DNA from 2 places in the Paenibacillus sp. RC84 genome. Region 2 is predicted to be linked to the other one. Evidence: riboswitches for the same ligand, from Rfam matches in the RefSeq annotation. Region 2 holds a riboswitch; the other holds the start of a gene.
The links. Region 2 has a riboswitch for cyclic di-AMP ahead of ABH899_RS10095 (hypothetical protein). Riboswitches for the same ligand answer to the same signal wherever they lie in the genome.

Region 1 (7,289 bases), on a different contig from region 2:
TTCTCAACTTGAAACGCCGGAGAGGCTTGATTAGCGTATTGGCCCAGTTAGGCCTGTCGTTCAGCTTTCTCGCGCTGAGCATGGCCGGCACACTGTGGACCGGAGCCGTGTTCGCCGCTTGTATGGGAATCTCGATGGGAATCTCGAACATCTGCGCCACTTCCGTGATCCAGAATCATGCCGACAATGCCTATATCGGTCGTGTGATGAGTATTCAGACGATGTCTTCCATGGGACTTACGCCTATTTCATACGGTTTGACTTCACTGCTTCTCAGCGTTGGTGTGGAAATACAGAACATTGTAATGGGCGGCGCTCTTCTTCTGCTCGCCTTTACCTTCTGGCTGATCGTTAAAATCCCGTCTTTACGGAAAGCGGACTAAAGACTACTTTCAGAAAGCGGCCTCGCTGAATTGCAGAGTGCTTCCAAGCGCTAAATCGGCGGGCCGTTCCATTTTTTTATGCAGCTCTGCCGATCTAACCTTGTTTACCGCGCACGTACTCCTCCGGAGATTTGCCGATAACCGTTTTGAAATCTTTAATTAGATGTGCCTGGTCGTAATAGCCCAGATCTACCGCGAGCTTCGACCAGTCCGGCGATTCTCCCGCATCCGCCGATACGGCGGCATCCTGCAAGCGGTATCTCTTGATAACCCATTTTGGGCTGACGCCGACATACTGGCTGAACATCCGCTGCATCGTTCTTGCGGAGATGCCGAACCTGGCTCCAACGTCCTCAACCCGGTTGATTTCCCTGTGTCCCGCAATATAATCGATCACCGAATTGACGATTTCGATTTGTTCGTCAGCCGGCGGCCGCTCTCTAATGAAAAAATCATCCACGAAGCGGACCTTTGCCTCTTCATCCGGTTCGGAGAAAAGGGCCTCTTCCAGCGGAAGGCAGCTTCTGCCGAAAACCTCCTGGAAGGGCAGGCTGCGGTTGACCAGCTCCGAAGCAGGCTGCCGATAAAACGGATAAAACCCGCCCGGCCGGAACAAAACGCCGAATACTTCTCCTTTGCCCTCAAGAAGCTGCGACATTTTCCCCTTATTCGTCCCGTAGATCCGCGTGTTGTCTTTTTCGAAAACCAGATTAAAGCATGGAGGCTGGAGCACCTCCTGGGTATGGGATGGAAGTCCTCTCAAGTCCCAATGAATCAGCCAGTAATGCCGGATAAAAAAAGCCAGCTCCGGAGCGGGCAATCTTCGGGAAATGGTGAACTTTTGCCGGCCCTTTTCGTAATTCAAAATGCCTTTGTTGACGACGACCGGGTTCTCCTCGGGTTTCATGCGGAGCCGCCTCCGTTCCAGATGAAGTCTCAGGGAAGATGTCGCTTTTTTACAATCGCTTTGCGCCGTGGCCCTGTAAAGTTGATGGTAGCAAAACGGCCAAGCTATCACAAGACGCCGACACTAGGCTAGGGAGGAATTTTCAATGGATCTCACTTATCATTTTTATATCGACGGCAGCCCGGAGCAGGTGTGGGATGTTTTCGTAACGCCGGAGAAAACCCGTAAAATCTTTTTCGACTGTGTGATCGATTCTTCTTATGTCCCCGGTGAATCTATCCGGTATATCGGACCCGGCAATGACGGCGAGCAGACCGTCCATATTTACGGAGAAGTGCTGGAATACGAGCCGAACCGTATCCTGAGTTATACGGAACATCCCGGACCTTCCTATTATCCGAATCATGCGGAGATCACAACGCGGGTAACCATTAAGCTGGAGCCGGTCGGCGGCTGCACCAAATTAACCCTGATCAACGATGAGTGGGTCGACAATCACCCTTCCTACGAGAAGGCGGACCCCGCATGGTGGATGCTGCTGAGCGCCATCAAAACGTTCGTGGAGACCGGAAAGAAACTGGATCTCGGCTGGTAAGGCGGAGAAGGACGGGATTCCGTATAGAACCATCCTGCAAGAGTAAACGAAGCGTGTCCATACAAAAAAAGCCGGGCAGGATGAAGCCTGCGCGGCCTTTAATCACCCGCTGATCTCAGCGGGATTATTTTTGTAAGCCGACAGCAGGGGAGCTCTACGGCTCCTCTGCTGTCGGCATTTTCATTTTTTAATGAAACGTTTGATTGAAATTAGTGATGATGACGTTCCTCGAAAGTTTGACAGCAGGTGTCGGTGATGCCATCGGCGGAATCCTGATGTCCGGAATCGTAAGGCAGACCGTCCCGTTCTTGCGGTTGTGGCTTGTTCGAATGAGCGTTTACTTCGATCATAATAACTTCCGCACTGCAGTTATTGCCCTGCTCCCAGTATTCGCAGTTGGCAATGCTGCATTTCACCATTGGATTTTCCATGTTTATCACCTCGTACTTCTATTTACCCGAAGAACGGAGCTTTAAACAGGGGGAGAGCCATCCGGAGAAAATCCGGCCGGACCCGCACCGGCATCAGGTTTAGCCTCCGCCAGCATGTGCTTGTAAATCTCGATCGCTGCCGCACGGGAGCTTTTCAGATCGACAATCGCGTCCGCCTGCGGCTTGTGAATTTCCTTATCGCTCAGATGAGAGAGCTGGGGAAGCCACCGCCGGATGTACATGCCCGTCGGATCATGCGTCTCCGACTGGGTGACGGGATTCATGACGCGGAAGTACGGAGACGCGTCGAAGCCGAGCGAAGCGCTCCACAGCCAGCCGCCCCGGTTGAGCACGTTGTCGTAATCGGCGAGCTTGCGCCGGAAATACCGTTCACCCAGCGTGAAGGGACAGCGCAGGTTCTTGGTCAGGAACATGGCCGTCACCATCCGCAGCCGGTTCGGCATGTGCCCCGTGGCGTTCAGCTCCGCCATGGCCGCATCCACGACCGGAATGCCGGTCTGCCCCCGGCACCACCGCTCGAAGAGTGTGTCCTCCAGGCCGGAGAAGTCGAATTTCTTCTCGTAGACGAAGAAATCCGGATTATAGACGGCCTGGTACAGGTAGAAGTCGCGCCACGCCAGCTGGCGCGTCCAGGCTTCGTGCCACTCGCTGCCGAGAGCGGCTTCATACGCCCGGCGCACGGAGAGCGCGCCGGTGTTCAGGTGGCGGCTGATCCCGCTGGTCGTCTCGAAGGCGTACCGGTCTCTTTGCGCTTCATAAGCGCGGAGACCTCCTTCGAGAAAACCGCTCAGAGTCTGAGCGGGATCAGGCGCCGTGCCTGCCGCTTCCGGGTCCAGCGGAAGCGGAAACCGGGCGGACCAGGCTTCGCGGTCCGGCAGCGGCCGTGTCTGCAAATCGCGCACGGTGACGGGCGACGACGGCCGGAAAAAAAGATGCATATAAGAATTCCATTTTTTATAAAAAGGGGTAAATACCTGGTAAGGGGCGCTGCGCTTCGCGAAGTGCTGGAAGTCTCCGAAATCGGCGAGCGTATAGTCGATCAGTGTGGTAACCGGAACGCCGCGGGCGGAAGCTGAAACCTTCAGTTTGCAGTCACGTACTAATGCGTAGGGCGTAACGTCGCCGTGCAGGACGATTTCTTCAATCGGCAGCTCGGCCAGCAGCTGATCGACCACGGCATGAGGCTCGCCGGCAAGCACTTCCAGATGAGCGCCGGCTCTCCGGTATTCGCGGATGAGCCTGGAGACGTGACGGAGGAAGTTGACTCCGCTGTGTTCCCGGTCCCGGCCGTCGCGCAGAAGGAAGGGGTCCAGAATCAGGATGTGCAGGCTTGGACGCCCCAAGCTGTGAATGTAATCAAACGCAGTGAGGTCGTCAATCCGCAGATCTTTGCGATGAATAAAAAGGATCATAATGAAGGGACGCTCCTTACTTTTTCGTCTAACTTCATAGTAACAGGAAATCCGGCGCAAATGAAAAGAAGCCCGGCAAGCCAGGCGGCAACCTGGATTACGGGGCTCCCTTTCGGGTATATGCTGCGTTCCATTACGAGTGCGTCTTACTAGTCTGCAGTGATCTTATTAAAAAGGTCATCGCCGATAACGCGGCGTGCAGAAACGTATCGTTTCGCATAGTAAGATTCGCTCAAGTCACTCTTTGTAACACCTTTGTTCGTAGCGGAGTGGGCGAACTTGTTGTTCCCGATGTAAATACCTACATGGGAGATGCCTTTTCCGTCGGTGTTAAAAAATACAAGGTCACCCGGTCTCAGATCGCTTTTCGCAACCGAGGATCCTTGGCCGTTCTGTGCTTTTGAAGTGCGTGCCAGATCAATGCCGAACCGGTCGAATACGTAGGACGTGAAACCCGAGCAATCAAAACCGCTGGTCGATGTGCCCGAATACTTGTAAGGCGTCCCTACCAATCCGTCAATCGTGGAACTGAGCGTCGACTTCGCGGAAGCGCTGCCGATCTCCACACTCAAAAACAGGGTCAAGCTCAAAACAAACAACAAGACTTTCTTCAACTGTGTTGCTCCTTCCTGTGCCTACGAGGTTAGCTGGAGGGTTCGGTAGAAGGTCCCCTATGATCCCTTTGTTGCAAGATCAATTCACCCAGAGTGGATCCCCCGTTCTCTTCCTTTCGTCTAAGAAGAAATTCGGCAATCTTTTTCTGTTCGACACTAAATATTCGCCATAGGTCCAGAAATTCCTTCCAAAAAACTAAAAATAGTTACAAAAAAGTTTCAAAAGCAGTTATTTAGTCGGATTTCAGGGCAAAAAATAGATCAAAAAACCCGCCTTCTTGTATAAAAAGGGCGGGTTTTCCATGTCTTTCAGCTTAGAGGCAATCTAAGTTTTCGGCTGATCCGGAAACTTCACGCGCAGCCCCGGTTTCGTTTCGGCAAGCAGTTTTTCTTGCAGGGCGTTGAGGTCTTCCTGCGTTTTCAGCTCGCCTTTTTTGACGAGGTACTCGATCGTCTTTTGCTGGAGGAGATATTTGGCGTACTGGTTGACGGTTTTAGGATCGGTCCAGTAGGTCGCTTCGGTCAAGCCGGCGCTTTTGTAGAGCATCTCTTTCAACTGAGCCGCTTCGGGACCGGCCGCTTCCAGCGCTTTGCGCTGCTGGTCGATAGCCTGCTTCACTTCGGCTTCTTTGACTTTGACGCCGCGCTTCTGGCCGTAACGGACGAAGAGCTCGTCCTTAAGCATCAGATCGAGAAGCTGATCGTTGGTCAAATTGTTTTGAGCGCCCTGCATTTGAAAGGCCAGGTCGACTTCGGCTTTCATTTTGTCGAAAGCTTGGTTGGAGATGCGGACGTCGTGACCGATCGCCACAACCTCTTTGGCTTTAACGTCGGACTGTCCGTAAAAGAACGACCCGGCGGCGACACAAAGGCCAATTACTGCCGCCACGACGGTGCTTGTCCGTGGGGATATCATCGGTAATGCCTCCTTTTATCTTCTATCTTTCCATGATAGCTGAAAAAAACGCAAATGGAAACTAAAAACCCCCTGGCCGGTGAACGGCAGGGGGAGACGGATATCGCGCCGGAACAATCCGGAAAGAGCACGGTTAAGAAGAGGGTGGCGTTTGTGACTCGTCTGTTTTGCCGCCCGGCTTACGGGCAGAAAAACAGGCCTTTCTAGGTGCGGTAGCTTTCCCAGATTTCACGCTGCGCGGCGATGGACCACATTTTGACGAAGGTGCGGACCAAAGGGTATAACTGGTGGATAATGAGGGCCGTCAGGCCTGCCCATATATAGGAGGCATAAGTCGCCGCGACGGCCAGAAGGAAGCCGAGCAGGACGAGCAGCAGGGCATTGCCCGCGATCCGTAAGCCTTGGCGGAACACGACCGGAAGCACCGAGAGAAGTCCCCGTCGATCCTCGGAGGCCCGGCCGAACTGCAGGAACAGGAAGAGGAGCTGAACAAGCAGGGCATACACGGCATAGAGAGCCGTCCAGGGAAGCATGGACAGAAGGAGCTGCTCGAATCCGTAGGCTTTGTTGAACAAAGCAAGCGCTTTGGGAGCCAGCCAGTAGAGCGGCGCAAGCATCAGGACCGTTTGAAGGAGATAATAGAGGAAGAAGGGCAGCAGCAGCTCGCGGATTCCTTTCATAAACCGGTAGCCCGCATTCATCTGCCGGTGTTCCAGAGAGTACAGCACGCCGGCGTTCAGCATGGGGCTGATCAGCATCCGGACGGCCAGCAGGATGAGAAGCCATTCGAGATACGGCTGGATGAGATCCGTTTTTACAAGCCGGAACTGGCTTTCCATCAAGAACAAATGAACGGCGCTCTGGGGCTGATCGTTGGCCGGATAACGGTGGAGCAGGGGAACGATAATGGATTGGACCCATTTATAAAGCAGAATTCCCCAGGCAAACTGGTACACATACAGCACGCAAACGGCGAACGGCTGCTTGAGGGCGGCCGTCAAGCCTTGTCGAAGATAGCGGAGCATCTCATCACCTCACCAGGCTACAGTATCGAACAGCGTTTCCAGCAGTTTTACGACGCCGAGGGTCCAGCGGATTCTCCACGTGGTGTCGACTTCGGTTTTCATATAGTTGTTGATATGCCGGTTTTCGAGCTTCAGGGTGTACTTGGGATCCAGGGAAACCCAATCCACCGGGGATTTATGGGTCAGCTTGTATTCGATCTGCTCGCCCTGTCCGTCCCAGATCTTCTCTGTCGTCGAACCGTCGGCAAAATGGAACCGGATCGGCACAGCCGGTACAGTGCCTCCGAACTTGCGGACCAGCACGCTGCTTTCGTACAACGTCTGTCCCGACTCGTTCGCCTGGCGAATGCGGATGCTATCGACCGCATAGTCGGTCATCATGCTGCCGTATACATACTGATCGAAAAACTCCGTCCATTTCGTTTTGGTGATTTCCTCCACGACCGTTTGAAAATCGCGGGTTCCCGGGTGCTTGAATTTCCAGCGCTGGAAGTATGTTTTCATAATGCGGTCCATCGTGTTCAGCCCGACACGGTTTTCGATTTCCTTGAGAACCAGCTTGGCGCGGGTATACACGTTGTCGGCGTACTCGCCGTGGCTGCGGTAACCCCACGCATTTTTCTGCAGCGCGGCCGGAGAGGTGATATAGCTGGCTTCGACCGGGAGGTTGGGTTTCGACCCGTATTCCAGTTCCATCAGCTTATCCTCGGTGTAGGAAGTGAACCCTTCGTCCAGCCAGGCTTCCTCGAACTCGTTGGTGGCGACGAGTCCGTACCAGAACTGGTGGCCGATCTCATGGACGACGACCCGCTCGAGTTCCAAGTCGGGCGTCCCCTCGGAGGCTCCCCAAGCGGTAACGAGCGTGGGATACTCCATGCCGCCCGCCCCGTTAGCCTCTTCCGGAGGCACGACAACGGATAAGGTCGAGTACGGATACGTACCATACCACTGGGAGTACCGGCTCAGCGCTTTTTTGGCGGCGATC
Region 2 (7,289 bases):
AAGACAGCGTCAAAAACAAAGCCGATGTTTTCCTCGTCATGAAGCTGGGCCTGCTGCAGGACATCGGAGGCGAATTCCGACCGCAGGACGCAGTGACGAGGGCGCAGGCGGCCATCGTTCTGATGAGGATGGCGGGGCTTCAAGGCAAAACGGATCAGCCGATAGCTTATTAAGCGGCGGTAGAGCCTGGGACCAAGACGAAGCAGATCCGGCCTTGCGAGATGAACGGAGCGCCGAAATAAGCGATAGGGGGTGACCTGGCACAGAGAGAAAGAGTGCGGCTCAGTCGTGACATTAACGAAGTCCTAAAGAGTAGTTGAAAAAACGTTGTAAGATAACGCGAACAATGCGGAGCAAGCGGGGCCCATACAGTCCGGAAATGAGGTTAACATAACGGCATTGAATAAGCCCGGCCTGAATCATTCAGGCCGGGCTTATTGGGATGCGGTTGTTGATGCCTCGCAGATGAGTCGCGCCGGTATAGTCCATGACCGGCTGGATAGGAGTCGGCTTACACCCAGGCTACGCGGCTGGCGTTGAAAGCACGGCTTCGGTGTGCGATGGAACTTGACGAACCAGACACGCGGCTGACCTGCCGCCGCTTGGGACCGCATCGCGCGTTGGAAACACGAACGCTGCGGAGACTCCAAGCCGCCGCCGGACCTGCGCGGCGGCTAGTACGTGCTGCGCGCCCGGCCGGGCAGCCTCCGCTGCAGCCAGCGCAGGGCCCGGGCCGCGTTCGGCTCGATGCAAGGCCGCATGACCGCGGCGAACCGGCGGCTCGACAGCGCGGCCACGATCGCGGCCGCGGCCGCGCATCCCGCCGCAAGAGCCGCGACAGCTCCCGCCGCTCCCGCGTCCATCAGCCGGGCGAGCAGCTGCAGGAGCCCGGCTGCGCCCAGCAGCTTGATGGCGGCGCCATGCAGCAGGAAGACATAGACCGTCCGTCCTCCGAGGACGGTCAAGCGGCTTTCCGCGCGCGGGAGCAGCAGCAGGAACGCGGCCGATGCGGCGGCCTGCGCCGCATAGCAGCCGAGGCGCAGCATGGTGCCCGCTGCGGCGGGGACGCCGAGCTGCGCGTAGCTGCCGCCCCCGGCGAGCCACTGCGCGGCGGTGTCTGCGCCCGCCGCGTGCCAGAACGCGGGCAGCGCCAGCAGCAGCAGCGCCGCGGCGGCCCGGATCGCGCGGCGCTGCGGGGCCGTGCGCCGACGGGGTTCCCGTTCTTCCCGCCAGTAGTATCCGGCGAGGAAGAACGGGAAGAACACGAGCGTGCGCGTCAAGCCGAGCCACGCGCCCGCTTCCGCCGGCAGGAAGCCGGCTGCCGCGCCGAGCAGGACGGCGGCGGCCACCGGGTGCTTGAGCCGGGCGAACGGGATGAGCAGAAGCTTCCAGCCGAAATGCGCGGTCAGAAACCAGAGCATCCAATACGGAAGCCAGAACGAATACCGGATGCCGGGGCTGTGGAGCCAGAACAAATCCAGAACCGAGTACAGGGTCTGAAAGAAGAGATACTGCAGGGCGATCCGCAGCATACCGGCTGCCGCCTCGGGTGTCTGCCAGTACTTTTTGGCGAAATAACCGGTTACCAGCACAAACACCGGCAGATGAAAAGTGAAGATGGCGGTCACGACAGCTTGCGCTGCCTCCGGCAGAGGGGGAAGGGTAAGCAGCAGGTTGACCAGAACAACCAGCAGAATCAGGAAAAAACGAACATTGGTAAAAAACACGGCAGTCGGGTTTCGCATAGGAGTCATCTCGCTTTGTGCAAATTTGGTTTTATTACTATAGAAGAAACGCAAGCAGCCAAACCTGCCTGGATGCGGCTGTTACGGGAATTAGGCTTTCTAAAGGAAGTATAGAACTTCTTGTTTTAAGAGATTGTGATATTATTCACATGCCCTTATTAAGTAACGGCTTTCATTATGAAGAATGCTTGAACATGATTATAATCACTTATTTTGGGCTAAGTGTGATAAATATCACATACATCCCTCTTGGGGAGGACTATACTAAAGTCAGAAAGAGAGAACAACACACGAAAGAAGGTGAAGGAGCCATGAAAGAGACAGCTGACCCGCAAGTTCAGCAAGGAAGATGCCCGCAGTGTGGTTCCGGTATCCTCGCTGCCAAAGAAACAGAGTCCCCCTGGGTTTGCGAAGACTGCCGGTTAAAGCCACTGGTATCCAGAGCTGAAGGCTCCGCCGGCTCATCCGATCTTCCTGAATGATTCAGGAAGAAGAAGAAAGCTTTTTACGGCTAACAATGTGAAAATATTCACAATAAAATACGGGATAAACGAAAGGATGCGAGTATCATGACCGCCCTTCATCTTGTAAACGCAGCACCCGCACACTGTCAGGCATGCGGCGCCCGGCTTCAGACACACCCCGAGGGTTATAAGGATCTGTGCTTCGACTGTGTGCAGACCTGGCAAACCGCCAAGGCGCAAAAAGCAGGCGAAACCGGACTTCCTCTTCCTCTGGAAGCGGAATGCGGCTTGATCGAGCAGTACTGGCTCTAAATGCTGGAAACACACTCAACATCCAATACAGAATACGCAGCTTGAGAGGGGAAATTCATATGTTTAACTGGTTAAGAACGAACGTTTATGCGGCAGGTCTGATGCTGATCCTCCGCTTCTATCTTGGATACGCATGGATTACGGGAGGATGGCACAAGCTGACAGGCGGGTTTGACGCCACGGGCTTCCTGAAAGGCGCGGTAGCGAAGCCGATTGTCGATAAAGCGACCAATGAGCTGGTCTATCCGACCTTCACCGCATTCCTGGAAAACTTTGCACTGCCGAACGCCAAACTGTTTAACGTACTGATTCCGCTCGGAGAGTTTCTGGTAGGACTGGGTCTTGTCCTCGGCGCACTGACAACGGCGGCAGCATTCTTCGGGGTTCTGATGAACTTCATGTTCCTCTTCGCAGGTACCGTAAGCACTAACCCTTGGATGATCCTGCTCGGTGTTATCGTCATCGCCGCCGGAGCCAACGCCGGCAAGTTCGGAGCCGACTACTACATCCTTCCTTACCTCCGCAAGCTCCTTCGCCATCGCGGAGATCATGGCGCAAACCCTACCCTTGGAGGAGGCAAGACACGCGCCCATATCTGATCGGACTATAAAACGCTCTTCAAAAAAAGCCCCGGGTATCCGGAGCTTTTTTTTGTTAAACGGAGAAAGAATGAGCTTGAATCAGCTTGAAGAAGCAACACTCAAATGAATAGGGTTACATGGCATAGAATGGCAGCGGGCTGTCCTCCGGGGTTGTTTACAGGCCCGATTCGCGGGAGTAACATACTCTCATGGTCCGTCAGATGGGGCTTCGGACACCATGTCCGGATCCCGGAGGCGGCCATACCATCATCTTCATCTGCGCGCTTAATTCTCGTAAGAGAAGCGGGGGACCCACGAACTGGGGTGAATCGGAATGTTTTTTTCCGTAGGGGCCTCTCAAATCCGAACCCGGCAGCTAACCTCGCAAGCGTCATTGGGAGAAAAGGAGTGGAAAAGGAAGAAATGGACCGACGAATTATCCGGATTGAATTGTTTGAATTCGATGTACCCTGCTGTTACCATCATGCCAAAGGAAAGCTCGAGAACTGCAGGTACGGGCTGCTCAAACTCACGGACGAGGGCGGAGAGACAGGCTGGGGAGAATGTTTGATGTCTGTGAACGAGAAGGTTTTCGATCTTGTGAATTGGGCCCGGTTTCTGTACCGCCTTCAAAAAAGCACGCTGGCTCAAGCGCTCGACACTGTCCGCTTGTACCGCGTTCTCTGGGGGAATGTGAAGGCGGATCTGGTGGAAATGGCCTTGTACGATCTGAAGGCCCGATCGCAGGGCAAACCGTTCGTGGACGTTCTCGGAAGCTTCAGCGGCTTCAGCAGCTTCGGAAGCGCCGGACGTTCCGGAAACAGCTCCTTCCGCCTGGAAACGGCCGCTGCCCGGAGTGACGGCAGCGGGACTTGGCCGGACACGGAATCGCACGTTTCTTCTCGCGTCAGGCAGGCTGCGGGCTTCGGCCACGCTGTGGCGGACCGCGAATTTCCGGTAAGCGGGCGCTTCCAAGCCGAGCGGGAACTACACCCCGGCTGCTGCGGCTCTCTGCTGGATGATTTGCGCAACGCGTGCATGCTCCGGCAGGAAGGAATGGCGCTGGCGATGCATAAAGATTATTTGATCGGTCCGGCCTGCTGCTTATGGGAGCATACCGCTGCCGTGCTGGGAGCAAACTGGCTGGAAGAGGGCAGCAGCCCTGAACCGGCGCGCCTTGCCCCGCTGCAGGCTTGCGAGCGGATAGCCGGCACCGGATTTCAGCTGGATCAGCCGGTACTTTTTGAAGAATCCCGCGCTTATTTTGTCGTTTTATAGGACGGAACGTTTGCTTTTGGGGGGGAGTTCGCCTACAATAATACCAGAATTCCCCTGAAAGGAGAGGTTCTTGTGTCTACTAACGAATTGAATAACCAGGAAACATCTAAAAAATCACGTATCGTTGTCATCGGAACCGGTGCCGTAGGTTCCACCACGGCGTACACTCTGCTGCTCAGAGAGCGGATGTCCGAGCTTGTCCTCATCGATTATAATCACGCGAAAGCGAACGGGGACGCACTGGATATGAACCACGGCCTGCCGTTTACGGGCAGGGTAAAAGTATGGGCAGGGGACTATTCCGACTGTGAAGGCGCCGATATTATCATTATTTGTGCGGGCGTCGCGCAAAAGCAAGGGGAGACCCGTCTCGATCTGCTCAAGCGCAACGTCGACATTTTTAACGGCATCGTCGAGAATGTGACGAAGTACAACCAGACAGGCATTATTCTGGTGGCGACCAACCCGGTTGATATCATGTCTTATTTTACATGGAAAAAGTCCGAATGGCCCGTTAACCGTGTCATCGGCTCGGGAACTTTGCTGGACAGCGCGCGTTTCCGCTATTTGATCGGCGAGAAGCTTCAAGTGGACCCGCGCAGCATTCACGCGGCGATTATCGGGGAGCACGGAGACTCGGAAGTGCCTTTGTGGAGCTTGGCTAATTTTGCCGGACTGCCTCTCGAGCTGAATCAAGAGGATAAGGACGAAATTTTCCAAAATACGCGGGACGCGGCTTACCAGATTATTGAGGCGAAGGGATCGACGTATTACGCGATCGCTTTGGCGCTTGACCGGATCTGTACGGCGATTCTGCGCGATGAAGGCGCGGTGCTGAACGTTTCGACGTTTGTTTCCAATTATCACGGGTTGTCCGACGTTTATCTCGGGGTTCCGTGCATTGTGGACCGTACGGGCGTGCGGGAGGTTATCACGCTGCCCTTAAGTGAAGAGGAAGAGAACAATCTGCGCAAATCGGGAGCCAAGATCCGGGAAATGATCGATTCGATTTCGGAACGCCTGTAAGCGCAGAGACATGAACAAGTATAGGGCATGTGAATAAAACGATGAAAAGCGGCTGGATATCAGCCGCTTTTTTGTATGCTGTAAGTGTTTTTTTAAGGGGATATGCGATTTAATTGACAAATTGACTTAACAAAACTTATAATTACTTATAAACGATTATCGTTTTGCATGAATTCACTTAAGGGTGTGCCGATATGTTTCAGGAAGAACGAATCGAAGCGATTATGGAATACTTAAGGGAACATCAGCGGATGGACGTGAAGGAAATCTGCGACAGGTTCGACGTGTCTCGGGACACCGCCCGCAGGGATCTCGTCCGGATGGATGAGATCGGGCTCATTGTAAGGACCCGCGGAGGCGCTATGCTGCCGACCCTTAACCGCGCGGTGACCGCTTATAAGGACCGGATGCAGAGGGCTCCGGACGAGAAGAGGCAGATCGGCCGGGAAGCCGCCAAGCTGATCCGCGACGGGCATTACTTGTTTCTCGACACGTCCACGACGGTTGCGACGGTCGCCGAGCATATCCAGACAACGGACAACGTGATCGTGACGAACTCCATCGATATTGCGGCGAAACTGGCGGACAGTAAAAGCTTCAAGGTGCATATGCTCGGCGGGCAGCTTGATCTGGAACACCGGTTTCTGTTCGGGGCGACTGCCCTCGCGCAGCTGGGGGATTATTACGTCGATTTGCTGTTTCTCGGCGCCTGCGGAATCAGTCCGGACGGGCTTTCCTACCCGCACGAAGAGGACGGCTCCATCAAACGCGAAATGATCCGCAGAGCCGATCGTGTCGTCGTTTTGGCGGACCATACGAAGTTCGGCAAGCAGTTGTTTTATAAAGTTGCGGGTTTGGACGATCTGGATGTGATCGTGACGGACCGCGAACCGGAAGAAAGTATGCTCCGCCTGCTGGAAAGGCATGATGTGGAGCTGCTCATCGTAGAGGGGGACAATCAGCATGATTAAATTGATCGTAACGGATTTGGACGGTACACTCATGAATGCCGATCTGGAGGTTGCGGACGCGGATGCCCGTATGCTGCGGGAGGCGGCCGGACAGGGCGTGCAGATCTGCATCGCATCGGGCCGGCTGTATCCCGATATCCGGAAGATTATGAACCGTGTCGGGGTCGAGGCATACGGCATCAGCCAGAACGGCTCCGCGGTTTACACCCGGGAAGGAGAGCAGCTGGATGCCTCGCATTTCCCGGGGGACCGCGCGTCCGACTTGTTCGAGATTGTCTCGAAGCGGGAAATCGTATTCTTCGTCTGCTGCTCGGACGAAACGATCCGCCTTCATAAAAGTACGGACGCTTCCCGGCCTTATGAAGAACGTCAACTCAGCCCCGTCCATCATCAGGCCGATATCGGCCGGGAGATCCGCTCGGGGCAGGTGAAGCCCTGCAAGTTTTCCCTGTTCGGCGATATGGAGAAGCTTCTGTCTTTTCGCGAGGAACTGATGGAAAAATATGCGGGAAGCGTGGAAGCCGTCATTTCCGATCATGACTGTATGGACCTGATGCCGGCGGGGATTTCCAAAGGAACGGGCCTGGCCCGGCTGCTTAAAGAGCTGGGGCTGAAGCATGACGAGGCCGCCTGCGTCGGCGATTCCTATAACGATCTGCCGATGTTCGCCCTGACGCCTCACAGCTTTGCGATGATGAAAAGCCGGGATGAGGTAAAGGCGGGAGCGGGTCATAAGACTTCGTCGGTGGCGGAAGCGGTGACGGCCGTTCTGACGCACAACCGTAGCCGCCGCGGCAATGAGGCGGCTGAAGCGCAGGTCTGACGGCCGGGCCGCCGGCCCGGCCGAAGTTTTCCCGGCTTTCGAAGCCAGCCCCGTCCGTTCCTGCAGCGGCAGGACAGCCGGCGGTGTTC

Region 1: another riboswitch for cyclic di-AMP. It lies ahead of ABH899_RS26910 (C40 family peptidase); the one in region 2 lies ahead of ABH899_RS10095 (hypothetical protein).

The regions. Positions count from the first base shown of each region.
Region 1 covers NZ_JBGBYL010000015.1:34,565-41,853, forward strand. The annotation lists gene ABH899_RS26885 (MFS transporter) at 1-383, shown strand, start outside; gene ABH899_RS26890 (DUF6597 domain-containing transcriptional factor) at 478-1,290, opposite strand; gene ABH899_RS26895 (SRPBCC domain-containing protein) at 1,436-1,885, shown strand; gene ABH899_RS26900 (DUF1540 domain-containing protein) at 2,095-2,316, opposite strand; gene ABH899_RS26905 (cryptochrome/photolyase family protein) at 2,358-3,749, opposite strand; gene ABH899_RS26910 (C40 family peptidase) at 3,899-4,363, opposite strand; cyclic di-AMP (ydaO/yuaA leader) riboswitch at 4,367-4,511, opposite strand; gene ABH899_RS26915 (SurA N-terminal domain-containing protein) at 4,689-5,279, opposite strand; gene ABH899_RS26920 (hypothetical protein) at 5,483-6,304, opposite strand; gene ABH899_RS26925 (M1 family metallopeptidase) at 6,314-7,289, opposite strand, start outside.
Region 2 covers NZ_JBGBYL010000003.1:588,827-596,115, forward strand. The annotation lists gene ABH899_RS10070 (S-layer homology domain-containing protein) at 1-173, shown strand, start outside; gene ABH899_RS10075 (acyltransferase family protein) at 675-1,745, opposite strand; gene ABH899_RS10080 (hypothetical protein) at 1,763-2,227, shown strand; gene ABH899_RS10085 (hypothetical protein) at 2,315-2,521, shown strand; gene ABH899_RS10090 (DoxX family protein) at 2,581-3,120, shown strand; cyclic di-AMP (ydaO/yuaA leader) riboswitch at 3,375-3,508, shown strand; gene ABH899_RS10095 (hypothetical protein) at 3,511-4,380, shown strand; gene ABH899_RS10100 (L-lactate dehydrogenase) at 4,468-5,406, shown strand; gene ABH899_RS10105 (DeoR/GlpR family DNA-binding transcription regulator) at 5,601-6,377, shown strand; gene ABH899_RS10110 (HAD family hydrolase) at 6,370-7,200, shown strand.